4 regions of the Pannonibacter sp. I15F10I1 genome follow, and region 4 is predicted to be linked to each of the others. Evidence: riboswitches for the same ligand, from Rfam matches in the RefSeq annotation. Region 4 holds a riboswitch; each other region holds the start of a gene.
The links. A riboswitch is a leader RNA that binds a small molecule or an ion and turns the genes downstream of it on or off. The one in region 4 is predicted to bind cobalamin.
Positions count from the first base shown of each region.

Region 1: it holds a riboswitch for cobalamin, as region 4 does, so the genes downstream of both, IF10I1_RS15145 (energy-coupling factor ABC transporter permease) here and IF10I1_RS01330 (DUF1636 domain-containing protein) in region 4, are expected to answer to the same signal.
Region 2: it holds a riboswitch for cobalamin, as region 4 does, so the genes downstream of both, nrdH (glutaredoxin-like protein NrdH) here and IF10I1_RS01330 (DUF1636 domain-containing protein) in region 4, are expected to answer to the same signal.
Region 3: it holds a riboswitch for cobalamin, as region 4 does, so the genes downstream of both, IF10I1_RS20010 (ABC transporter substrate-binding protein) here and IF10I1_RS01330 (DUF1636 domain-containing protein) in region 4, are expected to answer to the same signal.

Region 1 is NZ_FYAN01000026.1:411,658-419,136, reverse strand. Features, by position in the region: gene purM (phosphoribosylformylglycinamidine cyclo-ligase) at 1-383, shown strand, start outside; gene purN (phosphoribosylglycinamide formyltransferase) at 380-1,042, shown strand; gene IF10I1_RS15175 (amidase) at 1,052-2,476, opposite strand; gene IF10I1_RS15170 (NHLP leader peptide family RiPP precursor) at 2,845-3,186, shown strand; gene IF10I1_RS15165 (NHLP leader peptide family RiPP precursor) at 3,213-3,536, shown strand; gene IF10I1_RS15160 (NHLP leader peptide family RiPP precursor) at 3,666-4,001, shown strand; gene IF10I1_RS15155 (NHLP leader peptide family natural product precursor) at 4,034-4,366, shown strand; gene IF10I1_RS15150 (NHLP leader peptide family natural product precursor) at 4,381-4,722, shown strand; gene IF10I1_RS15145 (energy-coupling factor ABC transporter permease) at 4,777-5,457, opposite strand; cobalamin riboswitch at 5,504-5,726, opposite strand; gene IF10I1_RS15140 (hypothetical protein) at 5,997-7,157, shown strand; gene IF10I1_RS15135 (hypothetical protein) at 7,297-7,479, shown strand, end outside.
Region 2 is NZ_FYAN01000028.1:296,668-304,146, forward strand. Features, by position in the region: gene cbiE (precorrin-6y C5,15-methyltransferase (decarboxylating) subunit CbiE) at 1-688, shown strand, start outside; gene cobM (precorrin-4 C(11)-methyltransferase) at 688-1,452, shown strand; gene nrdF (class 1b ribonucleoside-diphosphate reductase subunit beta) at 1,538-2,512, opposite strand; gene nrdE (class 1b ribonucleoside-diphosphate reductase subunit alpha) at 2,643-4,847, opposite strand; gene nrdI (class Ib ribonucleoside-diphosphate reductase assembly flavoprotein NrdI) at 4,841-5,239, opposite strand; gene nrdH (glutaredoxin-like protein NrdH) at 5,262-5,483, opposite strand; cobalamin riboswitch at 5,773-5,988, opposite strand; gene IF10I1_RS19995 (pseudoazurin) at 6,060-6,521, opposite strand; gene IF10I1_RS20000 (ABC transporter ATP-binding protein) at 6,518-7,321, opposite strand; gene IF10I1_RS20005 (iron ABC transporter permease) at 7,318-7,479, opposite strand, start outside.
Region 3 is NZ_FYAN01000028.1:304,162-311,640, reverse strand. Features, by position in the region: gene truB (tRNA pseudouridine(55) synthase TruB) at 1-416, shown strand, start outside; gene rpsO (30S ribosomal protein S15) at 636-905, shown strand; gene pnp (polyribonucleotide nucleotidyltransferase) at 1,134-3,260, shown strand; gene dapB (4-hydroxy-tetrahydrodipicolinate reductase) at 3,533-4,336, shown strand; gene IF10I1_RS20015 (2,3-bisphosphoglycerate-dependent phosphoglycerate mutase) at 4,368-4,988, shown strand; cobalamin riboswitch at 5,110-5,356, shown strand; gene IF10I1_RS20010 (ABC transporter substrate-binding protein) at 5,606-6,631, shown strand; gene IF10I1_RS20005 (iron ABC transporter permease) at 6,631-7,479, shown strand, end outside.
Region 4 is NZ_FYAN01000002.1:304,012-311,490, forward strand. Features, by position in the region: gene IF10I1_RS01320 (NAD(P)-dependent oxidoreductase) at 1-930, shown strand, start outside; gene preA (NAD-dependent dihydropyrimidine dehydrogenase subunit PreA) at 959-2,269, shown strand; cobalamin riboswitch at 2,588-2,805, shown strand; gene IF10I1_RS01330 (DUF1636 domain-containing protein) at 2,840-3,292, shown strand; gene IF10I1_RS01335 (ABC transporter ATP-binding protein) at 3,289-4,056, shown strand; gene IF10I1_RS01340 (ABC transporter substrate-binding protein) at 4,068-5,009, shown strand; gene IF10I1_RS01345 (iron ABC transporter permease) at 4,987-6,063, shown strand; gene dmeF (CDF family Co(II)/Ni(II) efflux transporter DmeF) at 6,077-7,045, opposite strand; gene IF10I1_RS01355 (metal/formaldehyde-sensitive transcriptional repressor) at 7,074-7,346, opposite strand.

The sequences.
Region 1 (7,479 bases), on a different contig from region 4:
TCTATGTGAAGCCGCTGCTGGCCGCCCTCAAGGCCACCTCCGGCATCAAGGCGCTGGCGCATATCACCGGCGGCGGCCTGCCGGAAAACCTGCCGCGCGTGCTGCCGAAAGGCATCAATGCGCGTATCGATCTGTCCGCCGTTTCCGTTCCCCCGGTCTTCGGCTGGCTTGCCAACACCGGCAACGTCGCCGAAAAGGAAATGCTGCGCACCTTCAACTGCGGCGCGGGCATGGTCGTGGCCGTTGCCGCTGACAGCGTGGAAGCCGTGAAGGCAGCCCTTGAGGCCGAAGGCGAGACCGTTGCTGTGATCGGCCGCATGGAAGCCGGTGCCGAAGGCGAAAGCGAAGTCATCTTCGACAATCACCTCAGCATTTTCGCATGACCGTGAGCCGCAAGCGCACCGCCGTTCTGATTTCGGGCCGGGGCAGCAACATGCTGTCGCTGATCGAGGCTGCGAAGGACCCTGCCTATCCGGCAGAGATCGTCCTCGTTGTCTCGAACCGGCCGGATGCGGGCGGCATTGCCCGGGCGGAAAGCTTTGGCATTCCGGCCAAGGTTCTCGATCACAAAACCTATGGCCGCGACCGGGAATCCTTCGAGCGCGAGCTGGACGCCATGCTTGTGGCGGAGGGCATCGAACTGGTGGTGCTTGCGGGCTTCATGCGGCTGATGACGCCCTGGTTCGTGGAACGCTGGAACGGGCGGATGATCAACATCCACCCTGCCCTGCTGCCCTCCTTCAAGGGCCTGCACACCCATGAGCGCGCTCTGGAAGCGGGCGTGCGCCTGCATGGCGCGACCGTGCATTTCGTCTCGCCCGGCATGGACGAAGGCGCCATCATTGCGCAGGGCGCCGTGCCCGTGCTGTCCGGCGACACGCCCGAGGCGCTGGGGGCAAGGGTGCTGAGTGTCGAGCACCAGATCTATCCGCAGGCGCTGGCGCTGGTTGCCTCCGGTCAGGTGCTGCTGGAAGACGGCAAGGCCGTCTGCCGCGCTGCGGCTGAGGATGCCGAAGGCCGCCTTACCGCGCCGCGCTGGTAATTGTAGTTCTCACAACTCCAGCCCGCCTGTCCCGATCCCCGCCGCTTCCTCATAGGCCAGCGCAAATTCCAGCGTCTGCCGGTCCGCCCTTGGCGGGCCGATGAGCTGGACGCCAGCCGGCAATCCACCCGCCCCAAAACCGGCAGGGACTGCAGCCACGGGAAGTCCTGCCAGCGTCGGGCCGATGACCACTTCCATCCAGCGGTGATAGGTGTCCATCGTCCGCCCTCCAATTTCACCGGGCCAGGGCAGATTGACATCGAAGGGAAACACCTGCGCCGACGGCAGGATCAGGAAGTCGTAGGTCTCGAACATGCGCCGCATCGCGGCATGCCAGCTGGTGCGCACCACGGAAGCAGCGTGAATGTCTGCCGCGCTCTTGCTCAGGGCCAGCTCGAACTCGTAATGCATCTGCGCATTCAGTTTCGCCCGAGCCTCCGGCTTGTCGTAGAACCCGCGCAGGCCATGGGCGACGGAGAAGCTGCGCAAGGTCAGCCAGCACTCCCACAGCTTTGTAAAGTCGAACGGCGGCGTCACCTCCACCACCTCGCAGCCCATCGCGGACAGCACATCCAGCGCCTTGCGGCAGACCTCCAGCACGCCCGGTTCAAACGGCAGATAGCCGCCCAGATCCCCCAGCCAGGCCACCTTTCGGCCCGTGAGATTGGCAGCTCCGCGCAAGGCAAGGTCTTCATCGGCGAGCGACAGCGGGTCAACCGGATCATATCCGGCCTGCGTTTCCAGCAGCCGCGCCATGTCGGCAACCGTGCGCCCCATGGGGCCGTTGATTCCAAGCTGGCTGAAGAACAGATCCGGGCTCTTGCCGTTCGGCACCCGGCCGAAGCTGGGGCGGAAACCGTAGACATTGTTGAAGCCAGCGGGATTGCGCAGCGAGCCCATCATGTCCGAGCCATCGGCCACCGGCAGCAGCCTTGCTGCCAGTGCCGCAGCCGCGCCGCCGCTGGAGCCCCCGGCACTGCGTACCGGATCATGCGGATTGCGGGTCGCCCCATGGACCGGATTGCGGGTGTGGGAACCAAGGCCGAATTCCGGCGTGTTGGTCTTGCCGATGAAGATGGCCCCTGCCGCCCGCACCCGCGCCACGTGAATGGAATCAGCCGGGGACACATAGCCGGGGAACAGGGGCGAGCCCCATGAGCACGGCAGGCCCTTCACCTCCGCCAGATCCTTCACCGCCTGCGGCATCCCGTGCATCCAGCCGCGTGAGTGCCCTTCCGCCAGCTCGCGGTCGCACACGCGCGCCTCTTCCAGCAGTTCCCTTTCAGGGCGCAGATAGATGATCGCGTTGATCAGCGGATTGATCCGCCCGATCCGCTCCAGATAGGCCTCCATCACGGAGACACAGGAAATCTGCCGTTGATGGATGGCAGCGGACAGCTGGACGGCGGAAAGCGTTGTAATGCCGGTCTGCATGATGGTTCGGCGGCTCCTGATCCTTTGCGCGGCCTCGCGGGTCTTGCAATCGTCCTCCATTCCGGCGGCACTTGTCGAGGCCATGATTGCGGCAGAGCTGCCCCAATGCCCGCTCCGGCGTGATTTGGAATTTTTCAGGTCCAATCACCAGAAGCTGCCAGCCATGCAATAGAAAAGAAACATCAGAAAGCGGGCACGCACCGAGTAATGCGCGGCTCGATTTTCCAGAGTTGCTTTCCACCTCCCGGCGTCTCTGCGAAGCCCGCAGATCAACGGCAGAACAATACGATATTTCAAAGGTCAATGCTTGGATTTTGCGGCGGCGCTGGCCGCCACAAGCAGCAAGCAAAACGGAAAAGGCCATTCACATGATCAGTTCAACAGACCCGATGGCTCGCGTCCGCCAGCATGTTGAGGAAGCGCTGCTGGCGAAGGCTGGCGAAGATGCCGCCTTCCGCACCCTGCTGCTGAGCGATCCGCGCGCTGCCCTGAAGCAGCTGCTTGGCGTGGACCCGATCCCCTCGCTCAAGATCCGCGTCATCGAGGAACAGGCCGGGGAGGTCACCCTCGTCCTGCCCCGTGCGATTTCGCAGAAAGATCTGCCGGAGGAATTGCCGGATGAGCTTCTCGATTTTGCCTCTGGCGGCAATGCCAAGGAGTGCTGGTGGAAGTTCAACCAGTGGGCCTACAAGCAGGACTGGATGCCCTGAGAAAGCAATCTTCAAAGGAGAAGACCATGACGTATACGACGGTTCCCATGGCATCGGTACGCGCCCACATCGAGTCAGTGCTCATCGAAAAAGCGGCCTCTGACGCAACCTTCCGCGCTCTGCTGACAAGCAATCCTCACGCCGCTCTCCGCAAGCTGCTGGGCGTTGACACGCTCCCCTCGCTGAAGATCACCGTGATTGAAGAGCAGCCAGGCGAAATCACGCTCGTTCTGCCCCGGGCGATTGCGCAGGACGAGTTGCCGGACGAGCTGCTTGACTACGCCTCTGGCGGCGACGGCAAGCAATGCCTCCTCGGACGGACAGAGCCTATGATCGCGCGCTTCACCTAGTCCAGAAACAGCAAGGCAAGAATCCGGCGAGGGCCACCTGCAGCAGAAACTGCCGGGGGAACGCCTGAGGCATTGCGCACGCAAACCGGCCCTGCAGCCCTGAACTCACGCCCTGCAAGGAAAGACACCATGCCGCACATGACAGATACCATGGCAGCCGCCCGCGCCCACATCGAGGCTGCGCTGATCGAAAAGGCCACGTCTGACGCAGCCTTCCGCGCGCTGCTGACGAGCAACCCGCACGCCGCCATTCGCGAGCTGCTGGGCAATGATCCGATCCCGTCGCTGAAGATCACCGTTGTGGAAGAACAGGCCGGCGAGGTCACCCTCGTCCTGCCCCGTGCGATCGCCCAGGACGAACTGCCGGACGAAATCCTCGACTATGCCGCTGGCGGCAATGCGCAGGAATGCTGGAACCAGTTCAAGAACGACTGGCTCTTCGGCCGGTTCGACAAGAAGAAGTAACCACTCATCACTTGATCAGAAAGGATATTCAGATGACGTCCATGATCGAAGCCGTTGCCGGCGCCCGTGCCCACATTGAGGCTGCGCTCGTTGCCAGGGCAACCTCCGACACGGCCTTCCGCGAGCTGCTGAAGAGCAACCCGCATGCCGCCATCCGCGAGATGTTCGGCAATGATCCGATCCCCTCGATGAAGATCAGCGTCGTCGAGGAACAGGCCGGCGAAGTGCTTCTCGTGCTGCCGCGTTCCATCGCCGAAGACGAGCTGCCGGATGAACTGCTCGATTATGCCTCCGGTGGCAGCCTCGACAAATGCCTGCGGGATATCGGCTTCTTCAAGCCGATCGAAGGCCGCGGCCTCTGGTAATCAAGGAGAAGACCATGAGCGAAATCATCGCCTATCCATTCGAGAAAGCCCGCGCCCTGCTGGAGGCCGAACTTCGAGCCAAGGCACAATCAGACACAGCCTTCCGCGCTGCGCTTCTGAGCGATCCGCACGCAGCGCTCTTGGATCTGCTCGGCACGGATCCGGTGCCCAGCCTTGCAATCCGCGTTCTGGAAGAAACCGCAGGAGAGGTCGTGCTGGTTCTGCCGCGCCGCATCGAAGCGGATGAACTCCCGGACGAGCTGCTCGATTACGCTTCCGGCGGCGCCTACAAGGGCTGCAAAGGCGACGGCTGGACCCAGGACAAGCTGGGCCGCATCGGCATCGATCCTTTTTGACCAGATCATCTGCATGGAGGCCGGGACAGCCCGGCCTCCTTTCATGTCAAAGGTTCAGCCCGCTACATGAAGCCTTGAATTGAACAGCGGGCTGCGGCTCAGCTGCTTCAAGGCTTTTGCACCGGCCAGCACGCCAAGATCCACCAGCGGCTCCAGAATGATCACGGTCATGTAGGCCGCACCGAAGCTGGCTACGTCCGCCAGGTTCTCCGCAGAGAAGCCATGGCCATAGATGGCCCAGAAGGCCACCCAGGCGACGATGCCGCCCTGATAGGCGGTGGAAAGCGCCAGCGCCTGCGAATATTTCAGGTCCACATAAGGCGTCGACGGCGCAATGATTCGCTTTGCCAGCAGGCTGATGCCAAAGAGCGGCACCAGCAGCGTGGTGACATTCATGCCGTATTGCGGCAGGTCGAAGGGCGCAAAGAACAGCCCCTGGATCAGCAACCCGGCCGCAAGACCGATGGCGGCCGCCCCTGCCCCGAACAGCAGCAGCAGGGTCGAGCCGAGAATCAGATGCACCTCCGACACGCCCACGGGGTGATGCGGCAGCACCTCGAAGAAGCAGAACACAAGCGCAGTCGTCATGATGCTGCGCAGGAGAAGCGGAATGGCGCCGCCATTGGTCCGCAGGTCGTCAACGGCGAGTTTTGCCGCAAGCCCGAAAGCCGCTGCCGCCGTGCCATAGCTCAGGATGATCTTCGCGCCTTCAACGACGCCTTCTTCGATATGCATGCTCGTTCCTTTCTGCGCCCGCCGCGCATGGGACTGGGTGGGGCTTTGCGCCCGGTCATGTGATGGACAGGTATCCTGGCTCACGGTTCACTGCTTCGCCTGCCTTCCCAGCCTTTTGGGGCCAGTGGCATCGGGGCGTCGCTCGCCGTTTACAGTTGCGGGGGCAGCCGGGGAATCAGGCCTTGCCTCATGTGCAAGCCCTTCACCCCGTTCCCTGATTTTTGCCGCAGCAGACCTCGTCTGTGCAACCCATCAGCGGCACTCTAGCTCACGCGGAAACAATGCCAAAGCATTTGTGCAGGCGCGCAAGGCCTCCACACACCGGTAAAAAGTATGAGCCTGCCGCGGCAAAGCGCCGTGAAATCGCCCCCTTTGACAGATCATTTCACAAAGCCGTTATGCCGGAGTAGTTTAACCTGCCTTACGGACGGTCATGTTCCGGCCAAAGACCTGTGTGTGACGCAAGTCACGGACCCGGATGGCAAGGTTGGGACATGGTTCCGGCGGTTTAGATTTCAGTTCTCAATCTGGAGCTTCAAATGCGATCCTTTCTGATGCGCGGTGTCAGCGCTTCTGTCATGACCCTGGTGCTGGCCCACGGCGCACTGGCCTTCGAAGCGACCGGCAATGACATTGCCGACGCCTTCCTGACCCGTCTTGAAGCCGGGGAAGTCAAGGTTCTGTCGGTCGGCGGCGTCTCTGAGGATGGCAGCGAGGTCACCATTGAAGACGTCGCCCTCGAAGGCAAGACGCCGGATGACGGCACGGGCTCCATCGGCATCATCACGCTGACCAACGGTGTGGTGCAGGCTGACGGCACCATGACGCTGGACGGCCTCGCCTTCGAGGAAGCCTATCTGGAAGACAAGACGGGCACGGCCGTTTCGGTGGCCTCTTTCGTCGCCAGCGAGGTGGTCCTGCCCCCGGCCGACGGCTCCAAGTCCTTCGAGGATGTGGCCGATTACAAGAGCATCGAGGCCGAAGGCATCGAGATTACGGAAGGCGACAGCACCAAGGCGCGCCTGGAATCGGCCTATGCCGCCATCAACAGCCGCGAAGACAACCTGCCGACCTCGGGCGAACTGACCCTTTCCGGCCTGACCATGGCCGTATCGGAAATGGATGCCTCCTCGGCAAAGCAGCTGACCGATCTGGGTTACGAGACCGTCACCGCTGACCTTTCGACCGACTTCAAGTGGGATCCCGTGACCGGGGTTCTGGACCTGCAGAAGCTGGACATCACCGCCGCCGACATGGGCGGTGTTTCCCTCGCAGTCCAGATCGGCGGTTTCACCAAGGAAGTGGCCGAAAAACTGTCTGCCGCAAAGGACAACAGCGAAGAAGCCATGGCCATTCTCCAGGGGCTGACGGTCAATTCCATGCGCCTGCGCTTCGACAACGGCTCCATCGTCGACCGTCTGCTGGACCAGCAGGCCAAGACCGCCGGTTCGGACCGCGCCGCAGTCGTAAGCCAGCTCAAGACCGGCCTGCCGATGATGCTTGCCCTGCTCCAAAACCCGGAGTTCCAGGCCAAGGTAGCAACCGCCGCTGCCGAGTTCCTGGACAACCCGGTGTCGCTGCAGGCTGATGCCAAGCCGTCTGCACCGGTCTCCATCGCGCAGATCTTCGGAACGGCCGTCATGGCGCCGCAGGGCCTGCCGCAGATCCTCGGGATCGACGTAACGGCCAACAAGAAATAAGCGCCGTTTGACGGTCCCGCATCCGGCGATGGTCCCCCATCAACGGAACCATAGACCGGACGCCTGAATTCAGAACCAGCCAGCGCGGCGGTTTGACTGAACTGCCGCGCTTTGCATTTTCACAAAAGGAGGCCAAGCCTTGTTGCCGAACCCGATCTTCACCCGCTTCAGCGCCCGCACCGCCACGGTGGTGCTGGTCATGTCGCTGCCCTCGCACGCTTTTGCCAACCAGGCCAGCGTGCTGGTGGACCGCTGGATGGCGGATTTCACCAGCATGGGGGCTTCCGTTGCCAGCTATGAACGCGCCGAAGACGGTGCAACC
Region 2 (7,479 bases), on a different contig from region 4:
CTGCCAGACCGCCGGGGCTTTTGCCCCTCAGGACTTCCATGCGCTGAATGTCTGCGCCATCGAAGTACTGGCAGGTTCTGGTGCGCGGGTGCTGCCCTATGCGCCGGGGCTCGATGACAGCCTGTTCGAGCATGATGGCCAGATCACCAAGCGCGAGGTCAGGGCACTGACCCTGTCCGCCCTTGCCCCGAGGCGCGGGGAACTCCTGTGGGATGTTGGCGGCGGTTCCGGCTCGGTCAGCATCGAATGGATGCTGGCAGATGTTTCGCTCAAGTCGATCGCCATCGAAAGCGATGGCGAACGCGCCTCCCGCATCCGCCGCAATGCCGCAAGCTTCGGCGTGCCCGGCCTGCAGGTCATTGAGGGCGAAGCGCCTGCAGCGCTGACGGATCTGCCTGCGCCCGATGCCGTGTTCGTTGGCGGTGGCGGCACGAACCCCGGCGTCATGGAAACGGTCATCGAACGGCTGAAGCCGGGCGGCCGCCTTGTGGCCAATGCGGTGACGACAGAAATGGAAGCCGTGCTTCTTGCCCTGCATGCCCGCAACGGCGGCTCGCTGACGCGCATTGAAATCACCCGCGCCTCACCCATCGGCTCGATGCACGGCTGGCGGCCGGCCATGCCCGTCACCCAATGGAGCTGGACGAAGCCGGGTGCGGCTGCAGACCCAATCAAAGAGGAAGAATGATGAAGGTCCATTTTATCGGCGCAGGCCCGGGCGCGGCTGATCTGATCACCGTTCGGGGCCGCAGCCTGATCGAAAGCTGTCCGGTCTGCCTTTATGCCGGATCTCTCGTATCGGAAGAGCTGCTGGCTTTCTGTCCGGAGGGCGCGCGGATCATCGACACGGCGCCGCTGTCGCTGGACGAGATCGAGGCCGAGTTCCTGCGTGCTTCCGAAAACGGGCAGGATGTTGCCCGCCTGCACTCAGGCGACCTGTCGGTCTGGAGCGCGGTGGCCGAGCAGATCCGGCGGCTGGACCGGCTGGGCATCGGCTATACGATGACACCGGGCGTCCCTGCCTTTGCGGCGGCCGCCTCGGCGCTCGGGCGCGAGTTGACGATCCCCGCCGAGGCCCAGAGCCTTGTGCTGACCCGCGTGTCAGGCCGGGCATCGCCCATGCCGGAGGGGGAAACGCTTGAGCGGTTCGGTGCCACCGGCGCGACACTGGCGATCCACCTCGCCATCCATGCGCTTGACAGGGTGGTGGCGGAGCTGACCCCGCTTTACGGCGCGGATTGCCCGGTTGCCATCGTCGTCAAGGCGTCCTGGCCGGACGAGCGGATCGTCTCCGGCACGCTGGCGGATATCTGTGCCAAGGTGGCGGAGAACCCCATCGAGCGCACGGCGCTGATCTTTGTGGGCCACGGGCTTGGCGCCAAGGAGTTCCGCGAAAGCGCGCTCTACGATCCAGCCTATCAGCGCCGCTTCAGGGGCCGGGAAGGCTTGTGACGCAGCAAGCCGCCGCGTGAAAAAAAGAACAGGGCCTCACGCGCAAGCGTAAGGCCCTGAAATCATCCAAGCTTCTGGCCGGCTCTCAGAAATCCCAGTCTTCGTCTTCCGTCGCCACGGCCTTGCCGATGACATAGGACGAGCCGGAGCCGGAGAAGAAGTCGTGATTCTCGTCGGCATTCGGCGAAAGAGCCGAGAGAATTGCCGGGTTCACCTTGCAGGCCTCCGCCGGGAACAGGGCTTCATAGCCGAGATTCATCAGCGCCTTGTTGGCGTTGTAATGCAGGAACTTCTTCACGTCCTCGGTCAGGCCCGCACCGTCGTAAAGGTCTTCGGTGTAGCGGGTCTCGTTGTCGTAAAGCTCCAGCAGCAGGTCGAAGGCGAAATCCTTGATCTCCTGGCGGCGGGCTTCCGGCTCCCGGTCCAGCGCGCGCTGGAACTTGTAGCCGATGTAATAGCCATGCACCGCCTCGTCGCGGATAATCAGGCGGATAAGGTCCGCCGTGTTGGTCAGCCTGGCGCGGCTCGACCAGTACATCGGCAGATAGAAGCCGGAGTAGAACAGGAAGCTTTCGAGGAAGACGGAAGCCACCTTTTTCTTCAGCGGGTCGCCGCTCCCGTACTGCTCCATGATCAGCGCGGACTTCTTCTGCAGGAACTCGTTCTCCTCCGACCAGCGGTAGGCCTCGTCCACATCCGGCGTCAGGCAGAGCGTCGAGAAGATGGAGGAATAGGAGCGCGCATGCACCGCTTCCATGAAGGAGATGTTCGACAGAACCGCCTCTTCATGCTGGGTCACGGCATCTTCCATCAGCGTCACCGCGCCAACACCGTTCTGGATCGTGTCCAGCAGGGTGAGGCCGGTGAAGACGCGGATGGTCAGGCGCTGCTCTTCCGGGCGCAGGGTGGCCCAGGACTGAATGTCGTTGGACAGCGGAACTTTCTCGGGCAGCCAGAAATTGCCGGTCAGGCGGTTCCAGACTTCCAGATCCTTGTCGTCCTCGATGCGGTTCCAGTTGATGGCGCGCACGCGGGAGGCGGGCTTGATGTGCATGTTCATGATGCTTTCTCCACGGGCCAGACAGCTTATACCAATGCTCGATGAGCTTGACTTATCGAGCATTGGCTAAGCCCTTGCGGCGCTTGAGCATTTTCAAGGCGTGATGCGTCAGCATCTCAGAGCCTTGGTATTAGAGAGTGCAGGACACGCAGCCCTGAACCTGCGTGCCGTCCAGAGCCATCTGGCGCAGGCGGATGTAATAGATGGTCTTGATGCCCTGCTTCCAGGCGTAGATCTGCGCCCGGTTGATGTCGCGGGTCGTGGCCGTGTCGCGGAAGAACAGCGTCAGCGACAGGCCCTGATCCACGTGCTGGGTGGCTGCGGCATAGGTGTCGATGATCTTCTCCGGCCCGATCTCGTAGGCATCCTGATAATAGTCGAGGTTCTCGTTCGACATGTAGGGCGCCGGATAATAGACGCGGCCGATCTTGCCTTCCTTGCGGATCTCGATCTTCGACACGATCGGGTGGATCGAGGAGGTCGAGTGGTTGATGTAGGAGATCGAGCCGGTGGGCGGCACGGCCTGCAGGTTCTGGTTATAGAGCCCGCCTGCCATCACCTCGGCCTTGAGGGCGCGCCAGTCGTCCTGCGTCGGGATATGGATCCCGGCATCAGCGAAAAGCTGCGCCACGCGCTCGGTCTTCGGTGCCCAGACCTGATCCGTGTACTTGTCGAAATATTCGCCCGAAGCATACTTGGACTTCTCGAAGCCCTTGAAGCTGCGGCCCTTTTCGACAGCCAGACGGTTCGACGCGCGGACCGCATGATAGGTCACGGCGTAGAAGTAGATGTTGGTGAAGTCGATGCCTTCTTCCGAGCCGTAGAAGATGCGCTCGCGGGCGAGGTAGCCGTGCAGATTCATCTGGCCAAGGCCGATGGCATGGCTCTCCGCGTTGCCACGGGCGATGGAGGGCACGGAGGTGATGTTGCTCATCTCGGCGACCGCCGTCAGGGCGCGGATGGAGGTTTCGACCGTGCGGCCGAAATCATCCGAATCCATCGTCTTGGCGATGTTCAGCGAGCCGAGATTGCAGGAAATGTCCTTGCCGAGGTGCGAATAGGACAGGTCCTCCTCATAGAGGCTGGCCTCGCTCACCTGCAGGATTTCCGAGCACAGGTTGCTCATGGAAATGCGGCCGGCAATCGGGTTGGCCCGGTTCACCGTGTCCTCGAACATGAGGTAGGGATAGCCGCTCTCGAACTGGATCTCGGCGATGATCTGGAAGAACTCGCGGGCCTTGATCTTGGACTTGCGGATGCGCGCGTCCTCGACCATCTCGCGGTACTTCTCCGTCACCGAAATCTCGGAGAAGGGCACACCGTAGACCCGCTCCACGTCATAGGGCGAGAACAGGTACATGTCCTCGTTGTTGCGGGCGAGCTCGAAGGTGATGTCCGGCACGACGACACCCAGCGACAGGGTCTTGATGCGGATCTTCTCGTCCGCATTCTCGCGCTTGGTGTCGAGGAAGCGCATGATGTCCGGGTGGTGGGCGTTGAGATACACCGCGCCCGCACCCTGACGGGCACCCAGCTGGTTGGCATAGGAGAAGCTGTCTTCCAGCAGCTTCATCACCGGGATGACGCCGGAAGACTGGTTCTCGATGTGCTTGATAGGCGCACCCGATTCGCGCAGGTTCGTCAGGCACAGGGCCACACCGCCGCCGCGCTTGGACAGCTGCAGCGCCGAGTTGATCGACCGGCCGATGGACTCCATGTTGTCTTCGATGCGCAGCAGGAAGCAGGACACCAGCTCGCCACGGCTCTTCTTGCCCGCGTTGAGGAAGGTCGGCGTTGCCGGCTGGAAGCGGCCGGTGATGATCTCTTCCATCATCGCCATGGCCAGGGCTTCGTCGCCGCGCGCCAGCGCCAGCGCCACCATGCAGACGCGGTCCTCGTAACGCTCCAGATAGCGCTTACCGTCAAACGTCTTCAGCGTGTAGGACGTGTAATACTTGAAGGCGCCGAGGAAGGTCGGGAAGCGGAACTTCTTTGCATAGGCAGCGTCGAACAGGTCGCGCACGAAGGCAAAGGAATACTGCTCCAGAACCTCGGGCTCGTAGTAGCCTTCGGTGACCAGATAATCGAGCTTCTCCTTCAGGTTATGGAAGAAGACCGTGTTCTGGTTCACGTGCGAGAGGAAATACTGGCGCGCGGCCTCGCGGTCCTTCTCGAACTGGATCTTTCCCTCATCATCATAGAGGTTCAGCATCGCGTTCAGCGCGTGATAGTCCAGCGCCGTGGACTGGCGGGCATTGCTGCCGCCGGAAGCCGGGGCAACGGCTGCGGAGTGGGTCTTTGCGCCCGCGTCCTGCGGGGAATCCGTGTCTAGCATGTCCAAAACCGTTCCAGTCCGAGGGTGACGTTCTCGACATCCTCCGCCGTGCCCAGAAGCTCGAACCTGTAGAGGAACGGCACGTTGCACTTGGCGGAAATGATGTTGCCGGCAATGGCATAGCCTTCGCCGAAATTGGTGTTGCCCGCTGCGATGACGCCGCGGATGAGCTTGCGGTTCTGCTCCTCGTTGAGAAAGCGGATCACCGGTTTCGGCACCGCGCCCTTCGCCGTGCCGCCGCCATAGGTCGGCGTCACCAGCACGAAGGGCTCACTCACGAGGGGCACGGGCGCGCTGGCGTCCACGGGCAGGCGGATGGCGTCATACCCCAGCTTCTCGACGAAGCGGCGGGTGTTTTCCGACGTGCTGGAAAAATAGACGAGCCTGCCCATGGTGCACGCGCCCTTCAGGGGTTCAGCCGAGGCCGCCGATCAGGTCCGGGCGGAAACCGGCCCAGTGGTTTTCACCGGCGACAACCACCGGCACCTGACGGTAGCCAAGGCCGGTCACGTAGTCATAGGCCGCCGTGTCTTCGGAAATGTCCACCAGCGTGTAGTCGATGCCCTTGCGCTCCAGGGCGCGGGTGGTGGCATTGCACTGAACGCAGGCGGGCTTGCTGTAGACGGTGACGGTCATCGGTCGATCCTCATATGACGGACGTGACAAAGGGTTCGGCCACGCATCTGCGCAGCCGGCATCAGATAAAAACTCAAGGACAATTCCCACGCTGCGGCATCCGGACCAATCCGGTGGAGCGGGAGAAAACGGGCCGCAGGTGACTACCCCGGCGGAAACTCGAAAACGGCTCTCTTGATCATGCCTGCACCCCGAAGCACTGCTGCCGAAGCAGATGGCGCTGGCCAGAGGGAGCGGACAGCCCGGCAGAGCCGGACATGAACTGACCACACCCCTCCGGCACCCCGCCGGTGGACGTTACGCTCAAGGCAGGTCTCCTGGCTCACGGGTCATCACGCCGCCCCGCCTTCCCAGGCCTTGCGGCCAAGTGGCAGAATGGGACGAACGCTCACCGTTCACAGTTGCGGGGGCAGCCTGGGAATTGCCGGATTTCCGCCGGTTTCACCCTGTTCCCGTCTTAGCTCATCGGCGTTTCCGCCGGAGAACCCTGAACAGGACTCAACATAGCGGAGATTCGATTTTTATCAATCCCTATGTGAGCTGACGCAGGATACCCACAAGATGTAGTTATCTGGCTCAGAGGCCGGAGCGGGCCAAAATCTCTTCGAAGCGCTTGAGAGAGGCAGGGGGAACGCTTGCGTCGGGAAAACCCGCAGGCCGGGCGGCATCGCCGACCCGAATCACCATGACCATACCCATGGTATAGTGCGGTGAGCATTTGATGCCATAGAGTCCCGGTCGATCAAAGGTGATGGAAATCTCCTCGTTGATCTTGCCGGTGAAACCGGCGAAGCCCTCGGGCACCATTGTGGCGATAGAAGCGGCATTGTGGCTCTTGTGGCCAACCCGGAAGGTCACCGTATCGCCCGGCGCGATCTGCACGAAATCGGGCTCGAACACCATGGTGCCATGGGCGCCCCGGTTCAGCATCTGGACGTCGACAGTCCCGGCTCGGGTTGCAGCGGTGCTTGCCATGAGCAGGGACTGGGCAGAAACAAAGCTGAGGAAAAGGGTGCGGGCGAGGCTGCGCATCATCATGCTGCTGCTCCTTGAAGCGGGTGTTTGCTGCGGCGGCTGGATGGCCGGGCATACCGGATATGGCACTCGCCCTCCGGTCCCGTTTCCACCGTGGCCTCGACCTTGAAGACCCTGGCCAGAAGATCTGGGGTGAGAATGCTGCCGGGACGGCCCTGCGCAGCGATCCGGCCAGCGTCCATCACGATCAGCCGGTCGCAGAACATGGCCGCGTGATTGAGGTCATGCAGCGCGGCAATGACGCTGAGCCCCTGCGAGCTGACAAGGTCCAGCAGGCCGATCTGATGCTCGATGTCGAGGTGATTGGTGGGTTCATCCAGGATGAGGATCGCCGGCTGCTGTGCCAGGGCACGGGCGATCTGCAGCCGCTGCTTTTCCCCGCCGGAGAGGGTTAGCCATTCCCGTGTCTCGAACTCCTGCATGCCGGCCGCCGCGATGGCGCCCGAGACGATGGCATCGTCCTCGCTGGACCATTGCCGCAGAATGCTGAGATGCGGGGTGCGGCCAAGCTCCACGACCTGGCGCGCGGTCAGCCGCTCGCTGGTCTCCGCATGCTGCTCGACCACGGCAATCCGGCGTGCAATGTCACGCCGGGACAGATCCGTCATGGGCGTGCCCATGACGGTCACATGTCCGGATGCGGGCCTGCGCAGCCCGGAGAGCATGGACAGAAGGGTCGACTTCCCTGAGCCGTTGGGTCCGGCAATGCCCAGAAACTCGCCTTCTGCGAGATCAAGGCTGACCTTGTCGTTGATGAGGCGGCCTTGCGCGCGCCATGTCAGGTCATGAGCTGTCAGCATCATCGTGTCACTGGCCTGTGGATCAGGAGAAGGGCAAAGGCAGGGGCACCGGCAAGGGCGGTCATCACGCCGATGGGCAGCACCTGTCCGGGGATCAGGATCCGCGACAGAATGTCGGCAAAGATCATGAACACCGCACCGAGCCAAGCTGAAACCGGCAG
Region 3 (7,479 bases), on a different contig from region 4:
TCGAGGCAGAATGCGGCAAGGGCACCTATGTCCGGGCTCTGGCGCGCGATCTGGGCCGCCGCCTTGGCACCTGCGGCCATGTCACCGAGCTGCGCCGCCTGCTGGTCGGGCCTTTTGGCGAAGCCGACATGGTGACGCTGGAGGAGCTGAGCGAGGCAGCCGAAGAGGCGGAGGGCAATGTGGAGGCCCTGATGGACTTCCTGCTGCCCGTGCGCGAGGCGCTGGAGGACCTGCCGGAAGTGCCGGTCAGCAGCGACGATGCCGCCCGCATCCGTCAGGGCATGGCAGTGCTGCTGCGCGGGCGCAATGCGCCGCTGTCCTGCGATCTGGCCTTCGCCAGCCATGGCGGCACGCCGGTGGCGCTCGGCTTCATTGACAAGGGCCGGTTCCAGCCTTCGCGCATTCTTCACCTTTAGGAACGGCGGGGTGCGGCCTTTCAAGATTCTTCTGGAATTTGCAGGCCGTCTCCGTCATATTCCCGCGCAATCGGGCCAATGATGGCCCCGATCCCTTCTGCCCGACCTTTGCTGGACGACATCCCGGCCCTGGCTGAACGGCAGGAGCGGCACACGGCGGCCACGCGCCGCCAATATATAGCTGGCCCGGCCAGCTTCATCCCATGAAAGGACATACCGATGTCGATCACTGCAGAGCGCAAGGCGCAGCTCATCAAGGAATATGGCATCAAGGAAGGTGACACCGGTTCTCCGGAAGTGCAGGTCGCCGTTCTAACCGAACGGATCAACAACCTGACCGAACACTTCAAGGGACACGGCAAGGACAACCATTCCCGCCGTGGCCTGCTGAAGATGGTGGCCCTGCGCCGTTCCCTGCTCGACTACCTGAACCGCAAGGACGAAGGGCGTTACAAGACGCTGATCGGCCGCCTCGGGATCCGTCGCTAAGGATAACAAGGAAACGCGGTGGGTGGATTTGCCCGCCGCGTTTGCTTATAGGAAGTCTCATGACAGTCATGGGGCAGGATCGCCGGATGCTCTCCCGGAAGTGCCAAGGGGCACGGGAAGCGTCTTGCCGTCTTGCCCATGATCTGTCCCCGGTAACCGGCCCGTCCGGGGCCAGCCGGAAACCGCCCGCATGCCAAGGGGCTGCGGACGCATATGTAAGGACATTGCATGTTCAATATTCATCGTGTTGAAGTCGACTGGGCAGGCCGCCCGCTCGTGCTCGAGACCGGCAAGGTTGCCCGTCAGGCTGACGGCGCCGTGATGGCCACCTATGGCGAGACCAAGGTGCTGGCCACTGTCGTGTCCGCCAAGGAGCCGAAGCCCGGTCAGGACTTCTTCCCGCTCACCGTCAACTACCAGGAAAAGGCCTTCGCGGCCGGCAAGATCCCGGGTGGCTACTTCAAGCGTGAAGGCCGTCCGTCCGAGCACGAGACCCTGACCTCGCGCCTGATCGACCGCCCGATCCGCCCGCTCTTCGCCGACGGCTACAAGAACGACACCCAGGTGATCGTGACCGTCCTGTCGCATGACATGGAAAACGCCCCGGACATCCTCGCCATGGTCGCAGCCTCTGCTGCCCTGACCCTGTCGGGCGTTCCGTTCATGGGCCCGATCGGCGGCGCCCGCGTCGGCTACATCAATGGCGAATACGTGCTGAACCCGGCCGTTGACACCATGGCCGATTCGCTGCTCGACCTCGTCGTCGCCGGCACCAATGACGCCGTTCTGATGGTGGAATCCGAAGCCAAGGAACTGAACGAAGACATCATGCTCGGCGCCGTGATGTTCGGTCACCGCGGTTTCCAGACCGTGATCGACGCCATCATCAAGCTGGCCGAGACCGCAGCCAAGGAGCCGCGCGCTCTCAACCTGCCGGATCACTCCGAACTCTATGGCAAGATCAAGGGCATTGCTGCCGCCGATCTGACCGCCGCCTACAAGATCACCTCCAAGACCGAGCGCAAGAACGCCGTTGACGCGGCCAAGGCCAAGGTCGTGGAAGCCGTCATCACCAACGGCGGCGACGCAGCTCCGGCTGGCACCGTTGTCGGCGAGCTGTTCAAGAAGCTGGAAGCCGAGATCGTTCGCGGCGCCATCATCGAGACCGGCCACCGCATCGACGGCCGCGACCTGAAGACCGTCCGTCCGATCGTCTCGGAAGTCGGCATCCTGTCGCGTGCACACGGCTCGGCCCTGTTCACCCGCGGTGAAACCCAGGCCATGGTCGTTGCCACCCTCGGCACCGGCGAAGACGAGCAGTTCGTTGACGCGCTGGAAGGCACCTACAAGCAGCACTTCATGCTGCACTACAACTTCCCGCCCTATTCCGTGGGCGAGACGGGCCGCATGGGCTCGCCGGGCCGCCGTGAAATCGGCCATGGCAAGCTGGCATGGCGCGCCATCCACCCGATGCTGCCGAACCACCACGAGTTCCCCTACACCCTGCGCGTCGTCTCCGAGATCACCGAGTCCAACGGCTCGTCCTCGATGGCAACCGTCTGCGGCACCTCGCTGGCGCTGATGGATGCAGGCGTTCCGCTGAAGGCTCCGGTGGCCGGTATCGCCATGGGTCTCATCAAGGAAGGCGACAAGTTCGCTGTTCTGTCCGACATTCTCGGCGATGAAGACCACCTCGGCGACATGGACTTCAAGGTGGCCGGCACCTCCACGGGTGTCACCTCGCTGCAGATGGACATCAAGATCGACGGCATCACCGAAGAGATCATGAAGGTCGCTCTGGATCAGGCCCGCGATGGCCGCATCCACATCCTCGGCGAAATGTCCAACGCGATCACCGAAGCCCGTTCGGAACTCGGCGAACATGCGCCGCGCATCGAAGTGCTGAAGATCCCGGTCGACAAGATCCGTGAAGTCATCGGTTCGGGCGGCAAGGTCATCCGCGAGATCGTGGAAAAGACCGGCGCCAAGATCAACATCGAGGATGACGGCACCGTCAAGGTCGCCTCCTCCGACGGCAAGGCGATCAAGGCTGCGATCAACTGGATCAACTCCATCGCCGCTGAGCCGGAGATCGGCATGATCTACGAAGGCACGGTCGTGAAGTGCGTCGATTTCGGCGCCTTCGTGAACTTCTTCGGTGCCAAGGACGGCCTCGTCCACATCTCCCAGCTCGCCCCGCAGAAGGTCGCCAAGGTCACCGACGTGATCAAGGAAGGCGACAAGGTGTGGGTCAAGCTCATGGGCTTCGACGAGCGCGGCAAGGTCCGCCTGTCCATGAAGGTTGTCGATCAGGCAACCGGCAAGGAAATCGAGAAGGAAAAGGAAGCGGAATAATCCGCTTTCACATCCTGAAAGACATGGGACCCGGGCCGCAAGCCCGGGTCTTTTCTTTTGCCCGGCAGCGCCCGGCAGGTTTGATCTGCGCTGCCGCTGCGTCCCTTGCGGCCTGCGGCACCCTCGCGTCCCTCCCGCGTGTGCGGACAAGGCACCCCGGGCACGAATACACGTGGCCCGGGCACACAGCTTCACCGCCACAAACCCTTTCGCGCGCCCCTCCCGCCTGATATATCGGGCCGGAAACAAATTCAGGAACACACATGAGCCAGATGCGTCTTGTCGTCGTCGGGGCTGCCGGCCGGATGGGCCAGGCCCTTGTGCGCGCCATCACCGCCATGGAAGGCAGCGTGCTTGCTGCCGCCATCGAACGGGAAGGCTCACCGGCCCTCGGCAAAGATGCTGGCGAGCTCGCCGGTCTCGGGCCCCTCGGCGTCAGGATCACGGATGATCCGCTGACCGCCTTTGCGGCCGCCGAAGGCGTGCTGGATTTCACCGCTCCCAAGGCCAGCCTGCATTTTGCCGAACTCGCCGCCCAGGCGCGCATCGTGCATGTCATCGGCACCACCGGCTGGACGGATGAAGACCTGCCGAAGCTGGAGGCTGCCGCACGCCATGCCCGGCTCGTCAAGTCCGGCAACATGAGCCTTGGCGTCAACCTGCTGGCGGCGCTGGTGAAGAAGGCCGCTGCGGCCCTTGGCCCCGATTACGATCTGGAAATCGTCGAGATGCACCACCGCCACAAGGTGGATGCCCCCTCCGGCACTGCGCTGCTGCTGGGCGAGGCTGCAGCCGAAGGGCGCGGCATCGGCCTGGCGGAGCATTCGGTGCGGGTGCGCGACGGCCATACCGGCCCGCGTGAGGCCGGCACCATCGGCTTTGCCACCCTGCGCGGCGGCTCTGTCGTCGGCGACCACACCGTCATCCTCGCCGGTGAGGGGGAGCGGGTCGAGCTGACCCACAAGGCGGAAGACCGCCAGATCTTTGCCCGTGGTGCAGTCAGGGCGGCCCTGTGGGCGCGCGACCGCAAGCCGGGCCTCTACTCCATGGCCGACGTGCTCGGCCTCAACGACTGACAGACCTTCAGAAATTCAAGGAGATCGGTGCATGGAACGTCTCTTGGTGCTCGTCCGCCACGGCCAGAGCGAATGGAACCTCAAGAACCTCTTCACCGGCTGGAAGGACCCGGACCTGACCGAACAGGGCATCGGTGAAGCCAAGGCCGCCGGCGGCAAGCTGCGCGACATGAAGCTGAAGTTCGATGTCGCCTTCACCTCGGACCTGACCCGCGCGCAGCACACGCTGAAGCTCATCCTTGCCGAACTCGGCCAGGACGGTCTGGAGACGATCCGCGATCAGGCCCTGAACGAGCGCGACTACGGCGACATCACCGGCATGAACAAGGATGAAGCCCGCGAGAAATTCGGCGAGGAGCAGGTGCACATCTGGCGCCGCTCCTTCGACGTGCCCCCTCCGGGCGGCGAAAGCCTGAAGATGACCGCCGAGCGCGTGCTGCCCTATTACCGCGCCGAGATCCTGCCGCGCGTCATGGAAGGCACCCGCGTCATCGTTGCCGCCCACGGCAACTCCCTGCGCGCACTGATCATGGAACTGGAAAAGCTGACGCCGGAACAGATCCTCAAGCGTGAACTGGGCACCGGCGCACCGGTCGTCTACCGTCTGGATGAAGACGGCCAGGTGGTCAGCGTCGAGGATCTGGCAGACTGATCCTCAGAGCGGCGCCGGCCACTGGCCTGCCGCAGAGCACATCCGGAAAGGCGCTCCCGCAAGGGGCGCCTTTTTTGTTGGCACCGCCGCACAGCTGCAGCTTGACGGTTCGCCTTCCGGAAAATACTACTTCTGCGACGGTTTCTGGCAGTGAGAGCTGCCGGGATTAAAAGGGAACACGGTACGGACGACCCAATCAGGGGCCAAATCCGTGGCTGCCCCCGCAACTGTAAGCAGATGCCGGTCATTCTTGCGGCGCTTCCTTCGAGGCGCCGGGTCACTGCGCCAGTCCTCAACTGGTGCGGGAAGGCAAATGACCAGCCTGAAATCTGTGAGCCAGGAGACCTGCCGTCATGTGAAATCCAGATGCTTGAGCGGGGATGCTCAAGGAGGATCAAAATGACGGTATTTCTGCCTCAGGCCTTCGAGCCTGCAAGACGTTTTGCTGCCCTTTCCTCCGGGGGGCATGCGCTTCCCTGCCTTCCCGGTCCTGCGCTGGCTCCAGCCGCTTCAGCGGACTGCTGTCTGGTCCGCGCGGAGCTTGAGCATTTCAAGGCGTGATGCAACCGCATTGCGGCGCCTTGACATGACATCTGCCCAAAGGAAGGAAACCTCCCGTGCTTCTGCGCAATTTTGCTGCCGCCGCAGGCCTTGCTGCCTGCGCATCTTTCGCCCTGTCTGGTGCCGCTCACGCCGGAAAGACCCAGTATCCGCTGACGCTGGAGAACTGCGGCAAGGAACTGACCTTCACCAGGGCACCGGAGCGGACCGTCTCCGTGGGCCAGAGCACCACCGAGATTCTCTATCTGCTGGGACAGGCGGACAAGATCACCGGGACAGCCCTTTGGATCGGCCCCGTTATTGAGGGCTATGAGGAGGTCAACGCCACGGTGCCGCGCCTTGCAGACAATGCGCCCAGCTTTGAAAGTGTGACGGGGGCCCGGCCGGAGCTGGTGACCACCCAGTTTCAGTGGCAGATCGGCCCGCAGGGCGTCGTTGCCACTGTGGAACAGTTCGAGGAACTGGGGATCGCCGTCTACACCTCTCCGGCCGACTGCACCGGCAAGGACAATTCTGCCGGGGATGACGGGCTGCGCAAGGCCAGCTTCTCCATGGACCTGATCTACCGGGAGATCGACGACCTCGCCCGCATCTTCGATGTCGAGGACAGGGGCGCTGCCCTGATCGCAGAGCTGAAGGAGCGGGAGGAGGCCGCACGCCGGAAGATCGGGGCCGTCAACGGCGAAGTCTCGGCCGTCTTCTGGTTCTCGAGTGCCGATCTGGCAATCGACCCTTACGTGGCGGGTCAGAAGGGCGCACCCGGCTACATGACCGCGAGCCTTGGCCTGAAGAATGTGATCGAGAGCGACGAAGAGTGGCCGACCGTAGGCTGGGAGACGATTGCCCGGTCCAACCCCACGGTGATCGTCGCCGGCAAGATGGACCGCCGCCGGTTCCCCGCCGATGACGTGGAGCTGAAGCAGAAGTTCCTCAAGGAGGATCCGGTCACCAGTCTGATGCCTGCGGTCAAGGAAGGCCGAATCATCGTCATGGATGCACAGGCCATGAACCCGACGATCCGCACCATCGAAGGCATGGAAGTGCTGGCCGATGCGCTGGCCGGTTTCGGTCTCGCCAAGTGATGACGCTTCCTTTCCACGCAGGAAAATGGGGAGGCGGTGCGCTTGGCACCGTCTCTCTCATTGCAGCTCTTGCCGCCGGGGCTGCCATTGGCGAGACCTCCATCCCGGTTGATACCGTCTTCCAGACGGCCGCCAACCGGCTCTGGGCAGCCGGTTATGTCCTTGACCCGATCGACGAAGGGGTGATCTGGAACTACCGGGTTGCCCGTGCCGTTGCTGCTGCGGCCTGCGGCGCATCTCTGGCCTTGTGCGGGGCAATCCTCCAGTCGCTGCTGCGCAATGCCCTGGCCGACCCCTATATCCTGGGCATCTCGGCGGGAGCCTCCACTGGCGCGGTCAGTGTTGCCATTCTCGGGCTCGGGGGCGGGCTGCTGTCCCTTCCCCTCGGGGCCTTTGCCGGTGCGCTCACGGCCTTCGGCCTGGTCAGCCTGCTGGCCGTCCTCGCCGGACGCAGCAGTGCCGCCGTGATTCTGGCGGGTATCGCCTGTTCGCAGCTTTTCAACGCGGTCACTTCCTTCATCGTCACCAAGTCGGCGACGGCCGATCAGGCACGCGGCATCATGTTCTGGCTGCTCGGCAATCTGTCGGGCGTGCGCTGGCCGGATGCCGGGCTGGCCGTACCGGTGGCCCTGGCCGGTTTCCTCGTCTGCCTGCTGCATGCAAGGCATCTGGACGCCTTTGCCTTCGGAACCAACGCCGCCGCATCTGCCGGGGTTCCGGTGCGCCGGGTTTATATGATCCTGATCGCCACGGCGGCCATCATGACCGCCGTCATGGTCAGCATAGCCGGGTCGATCGGCTTCGTCGGACTGGTCATTCCCCATGCCGCCCGGCTGCTGGTTGGCGTC
Region 4 (7,479 bases):
AAGCGCGTGGCTGTTGTGGGCGCTGGCCCGGCGGGCCTGTCCTGCGCCCACCGCCTTGCGGTGCATGGCCATGCGGTAACGCTCTATGATGCCCGGCCCAAGGCGGGCGGGCTCAACGAATATGGCATCGCCGCCTACAAGTCCGTCGATGACTTTGCCGCGCGCGAGGTGGATTTCATCCTCTCCATCGGCGGCATCACCGTGGAGCATGGCAAGGTGCTGGGCGAAGACCTCTCCCTTTCCGCCCTGACGAAGGACTTCGACGCGGTGTTCCTCGGCATCGGCCTTGCCGGCGTCAATGGCCTGTCCGTTCCCGGCGAGGAGCTGGAGGGCGTGGTGGATGCGGTTGCCTATATCGCGGAGCTGCGGCAGGCGGAGGATCTTTCCACCCTGCCCGTCGGCCGGCGCGTGGTGGTGATCGGCGGCGGCATGACGGCGGTGGACATTGCCGTGCAGAGCAAGCTGCTGGGCGCCGAGGAGGTGACCATCGCCTACCGGCGCGGCAAGGAGCACATGAACGCCAGCCCCTATGAGCAGGACCTCGCCCAGACCAATGGCGTGCGCATCCTGCACTGGGCAGCCCCCAGGGCAATGCACGGGGAAAACGGCAAGCTGACCGGCATCGAGCTGGAACGCACCCGGCTCGACAACACGGGCAAGCTGATGATGACCGGCGAGACCTTCCGCCTTGACGCAGACATGGTGTTCAAGGCCGTGGGCCAGAAGCTCAACCCGTCCGGGCTGAACGGTTCGGCGGCGGCGCTGACCCTCGACAAGGGCCGCATCGTCACGGACGCCACCCGTGCAACCACCATGGCCAAAGTCTGGGCCGGCGGCGACTGCATCGCCGGCGGGGAAGACCTGACCGTGGCCGCCGTCGAGGACGGCAAGGTTGCCGCAGAAGCCATCCATCAGGCGCTCAGCGCCTGAGCCAGCCGTTCTTTCCGGAGATCCCGTCATGGTTGATCTGAGATCTGATTTCGTCGGCATCAAGTCGCCCAACCCGTTCTGGCTCGCCTCCGCGCCGCCAACGGACAAGGAATACAACGTGGTGCGCGCCTACAAGGCGGGCTGGGGCGGCGTCGTGTGGAAGACGCTGGGCGAGGACCCGAATGTGGTCAACGTCAATGGTCCGCGTTATGGCGCCATTCACGGCAAGGACCGCCAGCTCATCGGCCTCAACAACATCGAGCTGATCACCGACCGGCCGCTTGAGGTGAACCTGCAGGAAATCAAGCGCGTCAAGCGCGACTGGAAGGACCGCGCCCTTGTCGTGTCCCTGATGGTGCCCTGCGAGGAGCCCAACTGGGCCGCGATCCTCAAGCGCGTGGAAGAGACCGAGGCCGATGGCGTGGAGCTGAACTTCGGCTGCCCGCATGGCATGAGCGAGCGCGGCATGGGCTCGGCCGTGGGCCAGGTGCCGGAATATATCGAGATGGTCACCCGCTGGGCCAAGAAGCACACCCGCATGCCGGTGATCGTCAAGCTGACGCCCAACATCACCGATGTGCGCAAGCCCGCGCAGGCCGCCAAGCGCGGCGGTGCGGATGCGGTGTCGCTGATCAACACCATCAACTCCATCGTGGGTGTCGATCTCGACCGCATGGCACCAACGCCGACCATTGACGGCAAGGGCTCCCACGGGGGCTATTGCGGCCCGGCGGTGAAGCCGATTGCCCTCAACATGGTGGCGGAAATCGCCCGCGATCCGGAAACCTACGGCCTGCCCATTTCCGGCATCGGCGGCGTCACCACCTGGCGCGATGCGGCGGAGTTCATCGCGCTGGGTGCCGGCAACGTGCAGGTCTGTACCGCCGCCATGACCTATGGCTTCAAGATCGTCGAGGAGATGATCGAGGGGCTGAAGGACTGGATGGGCGAGGCCGGCTACGAGCGGATTTCGGACTTCTCCGGCCGCGCGGTGCCCAATGTCACCGACTGGCGCTACCTCAACCTCAACTACATCGCCAAGGCGAAGATCGACGAGGACCTCTGCATCAAGTGCGGCCGCTGCCACATCGCCTGCGAGGACACCTCGCATCAGGCGATCACCAGCATGGTCGACGGGGTGCGCAAGTTCGAGGTGATCGACGAGGAATGCGTCGGCTGCAATCTCTGCGTCTCGGTCTGCCCGGTGGAAAATTGCATCACCATGGAACCAATGGCCACCGGAACCGTTGATCCACGGACGGGACGTTCCGTCTCTGGGGACTATGCCAACTGGACGACACATCCGAACAACCCCAGCGCCCGCATCGCCGCCGAGTGACGAAGCCCCCGGAGAGCTTTGCTCAACGGAAATTGTTCGAACACTGCGGCGCCTGAGCGTTCCAAGTCTTGATGCGTCAGCATCTTAAGACTTGGCGTAAAGGCACAGCCTTTTGGCGGCATCCCTGCCCCCGGGATACCGTCCACCCCAGCTCGATGAGAGGCGACTCCCCCGGCTGCCGGCATAGGCAGCCGGGGATTTTTTTATCCAGTCGCAGCTCTCATGTTGTAATGTTATCTTATTACATATATCACTGCCGCCGTATGAAGACCCATCCTGAATTTATGACGATGGAGCTTGACAGGAAGGACGGCGGCTTTGATCATCTGCGGCGATGGTTCCCGGCTGGCAAAGCCTTGGCCGGGTGAAAAGGGAACACGGTACGGTGTAGCCAACAGGCGCCAAGTCCGTGACTGCCCCCGCAACTGTAGGCGGCGAGCGACCCCGGGTGATCCACTGTTCCTGCGAGGAACGGGAAGGACCGGGCAAGCGGCGACCCGCAAGTCAGGAGACCTGCCATCACAGCAGACCTCAAACCGCCGGGCGGGGTGTCCCGGAAGGAGCATAGCCATGACCATTCAGGGACCGGCCTTGGCCGGAACACCTGTGCCTGCGCCCGTGCAGGCCATTCCCCAGACGGAAGGAACCTCCCCTTCCCATCATCTCACCATCTGCGTCACCTGCCGTGACACGCAAACCGGCGAGCGGCCCGGCCAGAACCTTGGCACCGCCCTTGCCGGTGCGCTGCAGCAGGACACGCATTGGTCCGTCTCCGGCGTTGAATGCATGGCCGCCTGTGGCCAGCCCTGCGCTGTCGCGCTGACGTCGCCGGGCAAGACCGGCTGGCTGTTCGGCAATCTGACGCTGGACGACGTGCCGGATATCACCGCTTTCGCCCGCCAGTATCACGGCCTTGCCGATGGCTGGTGCAAGGCCTCAGAACGTCCGGGCCGGATGGCGAAGACGGCGCTGGCCCGCATTCCCGCGCCCGGCCGCACAACCGCCTTCGGGCCCGGCACGTGAGCGCGCCATTCTTTGAAGCGGACAATCTCGGCTGGGGGCCGCGCGGGAATCTGGCGCTCCTCTCCGGGATCAGCTTCACCGTCAATCAGGGTGAGATGCTGGCCATTTGCGGTGCCAATGGTGCGGGCAAGTCGTCGCTGCTGCGGCTGCTGTACCGCTTCCACAAACCGCAGACCGGCGATGTGCGGCTGGAAGGCACGAGCCTTTGGGCCATGTCGAGCCGTGACACGGCCCGCCGCATTGCCGTGGTGCTGCAGGAGCAGCCGACGGACTTTGCCCTCACCGTGCGCCAGATCGTCAGCCTCGGCCGCCTGCCGCATCAGCGCGGACTTGCGGCAGCCGGAGCGCGTGACGGCGAGGTGGTGGAGCATGCCCTGGCCCGGCTGCATCTAACGGCGCTGAGCGGGCGCTCCTTCGGCACCCTGTCCGGCGGCGAACGCCAGCGGGTGCTGGTGGCCCGTGCGCTGGCGCAGGAACCGCGCCTGCTCATTCTTGATGAGCCGACGAACCATCTCGACATCCGCCACCAGCTGGAGCTGATGGCGCTTTTACGCGGCCTGCCGCTGACGGTGATCACCACCCTGCACGACCTGACGCTGGCCGCAGAACATGCCGACCGGGTGCTGCTGCTCGCCAATGGCACCGTGCTGACCATGGGCACGCCGGAAGAGGCGCTGACCGAAAACACGATCGCCGGGGCTTTCTCTGTCCGATCGCGGATCGACACCTCCGGCTCCTCCCCCCGTTTTTCCTTTCACTTGTGAGATCTGAAAACATGCGTATAGCCCTTGCTCTCGCCGCCCTTCTGGCCACAACCGCCAGCGCCCTCGCCTATCCGGTGACGGTGAAAAGCTGCAACCGCGATGTCACCTTTGACGCCGCCCCCACACGCGCCGTCTCCAATGACGTGAACCTCACCGAAATGATGCTGGTGCTGGGCCTGACGGACCACATGGCCGGCTACACCGGCGTGTCCGGCTGGAAGACGCTGGACCCGGAAATGCGCGAAGGCGTGAAGGAGCTACCGGAACTCGCCGAAAAATACCCCACCAAGGAAGTGCTGCTGGGTGCAGAGGCGGACTTCTATTTCGCGGGCTGGAACTACGGCATGAAGGTGGGCGGCGAGGTGACGCCCGACACCCTCGCCCCCTTCGGCATCAAGGTCTATGAGCTGACCGAAAGCTGCATCCACATCGGCCCCAAGGAGAAGATCTCCATGGCCGACATGTACAACGACCTTTTGAACCTCGGGACGATCTTCGGCGTCGAGGACAAGGCGAAGGCGCTGGTCGCCGGTTACGAGGCAAAGCTTGCCGAAGTGACGGCCAGGGTGAAGGAGCCGGGCAAGGAGCCGCTGCGCGTCTTCGTCTATGACAGCGGCGAGGACACGCCCTTCACCGCAGGCCGCTACGCCATGCCCACCGCCCTCATCGAGGCCGCAGGCGGGCACAACATCATGGATGATCTCGACAAGAGCTGGGCCACCGTCGCCTGGGAGCCGGTGATCGAGCGCAATCCGGAAGTGGTCGTCATCGTCAACTACGGGCAGGTGACGGCGGAACAGAAGATCGCCTTCATGAAGTCCAATCCGGCCTTCGCCAGCATCAATGCCGTGAAGAATGACCGCTTCGTCGTGCTGGAATATGTCGAGGCAACGCCCGGCCCCCGCAACATCCGCGCCGTGGAGAAGCTCGTTGACGGTTTCGCACGCAACTGAGGCCGATGCGCTGGAAGGCGCACTTGCCCGGCACCGGTCCAGAATCTGGCCGGTGCTGGCCATCGCGGCCCTGTGCTTTGCCCTTCTGGCCACGGCGGTGATTGCCGCCCTGGCCGTGGGCGCCGTCGCCGTGCCACCTGCGGATGTCGCTGGGATCCTTCTGTCGAAGATCTTCCCCGGATCGGTGGAGAAGACCTGGAGCGCCGCGCGCGAAGCCATCGTCTGGGATGTGCGCTTTCCCCGGGCGCTGCTGGCAGCTCTTGTCGGCGCAGGCCTTGCCATGACCGGTGCCGCCCTGCAATCGGTCACCCGCAACCAGCTGGCCGACCCGCATCTGCTCGGCATTTCTTCGGGCGCTGCCTTCGGCGCCATTCTGGCGCTGCTGCATACCGGGCTGTTTCTCGGAATGCTGACCGTGCCGCTGCTCGCCTTCTTCGGCGCGCTGGGGGCAACAGCCATCGTGCTCTGCGTGGTACGGATCACGCGGGCCGGTTCGCCCGACCGGCTGGTGCTGGCAGGCGTTGCCGTGTCCTTCGTGATCATGGCCTGCGCCAACATCCTGATCTTCCTGGCTGACCCCAAGGCCACCCATACGGTGGTGTTCTGGATGCTGGGCGGGCTCGGCCTTGCCCAGTGGAGCCACCTGCTCTACCCGCTGGCCGTGCTCCTGCCCTGCGGGATCTGGCTGTGGCTGAAGGCGGGCCAGCTGAACGCCATCACGCTGGGGGATGAGACGGCAGCAACGCTCGGCATCCCCGTCAACCGGCTGCGGCTGTCGGTGTTTGTGGCGGGCGCCCTCATCACCGGCGTGTCGGTCGCCTTCTCCGGCATCATCGGCTTCGTCGGCCTGATGATGCCGCATCTGGTGCGGCTGGTGGCGGGCGGCGACAATGCCCGCGTCCTGCCGCTGTCCGCACTGGCCGGAGCCCTGTTCCTGATCCTTGCCGACATCTGCGCCCGCGTCGTCATGGCCCCGGAAGACATGCCCATCGGCATCGTCACCGGCCTCGCCGGCGGCCTGTTCTTCATCTGGCTGATGGCACGGCAGAGGTGAGGGGTGAGGGACGTCAGGGGTTGACCCTCACCCGTTCGACTTCAACAGTGATGTGGGAGAGTTCGTGTATCTCCGCGAGGCAGGCCTTGTAGTCCGAGGGTTCGCGAGGAGCGCTCGACACCACCGAGATGATTGCAGCATGATGCCCTGGCCCGACTTGCCAGACATGCAGGTCTGCAATCCGGTCGGTGCCGGTTTCCAGCGCCTCAAGGATTTCGCTTCGCAAATCCTTGTCGTCAGGAATCCGGTCCAACAGGACCGAGCCTGAATCGCGAATCAGCCCCCAAGACCAGCGAGCGATCACAAGCGCGCCAACGATACCCATGAGCGGATCAGCCCAGAGCCAACCATAGCTGCGTCCGGCCAGCAGGGCCACGATGGCAAGGATTGACGTAAGTGCATCCGCCAGCACATGCATATAGGCGGCGCGGAGATTGTTGTCCCGAGCGTGCTCATGGCGGGCATGGCCATGAGTGTGATCATGCGCATGATGGTGCCCGTGGCCATGGTGATGATGGTGGGCGTGATCATCCCGGAGCAGCCACGCGCAGAACAGATTGACCGCAAGCCCCAGGACCGCAACGGCAATGGCGTGCCCGAAACTGATCTCCACCGGATTGGCCAGCCGCATCAGACTTTCCCAGCCGATCAGAAGCGCAATCAAGGCAAGGACGACGGCGCTGGCAAAGCCGCCCAGATCACCGAGCTTACCGGTGCCAAAGGTGAAACGGCGGTCATCGGCATGACGGCGCGCATAGAGGTAAGTCAGGGCGGTGATCAGCATGGCACCAGCATGGGTAGACATGTGCCAGCCATCTGCCACCAGCGCCATGGATCCATAGACCGTGCCCGCGACAATTTCGACAGCCATCATCGACGCGGTCACGGCAATGACCAGCCAGACCCTGTATTCGTTCCTGCGGTGATCGCGGCCGAGGAAATTGTGATCGTGAGTATGCTTGGATATGTCGACTGCGGGCATGTGACCTGGCTCCTGCCGGCACGCCGGCTTACTTCATGTAGGTTCGGATAATTTCGATCAGCTCTGCCCCGCCCTGCTCACGGTCTGCTCCGGTTTTGGCGTGAAGCACGTGCTCCCGCAGATGATCCTCGACCACCTCGGCAGTCAGCCCGCTCATTGCGCCGCGGGCTGAAGCAAGTTGACGCAGGATTTCGCCGCAGGGTTTCTCGGCCTCAAGAGCGCGCTCGATCCCCTCAATCTGCCCCTTCAGGCGCCGAACCCGGGCAATGAGCTTCTCTTTGTCGCGGATGGTGTGAGACATGGCGGTGGCTAACCTCAGCTTCTAATAGTATAGGGGACTATAGTATATGACGCAGACTATGTGAAGCCATGGAATGGATCGGCCGACGCACACCGGGGCGGGCAGAGCATGCAGAAATCAGCGCTCACGTCAC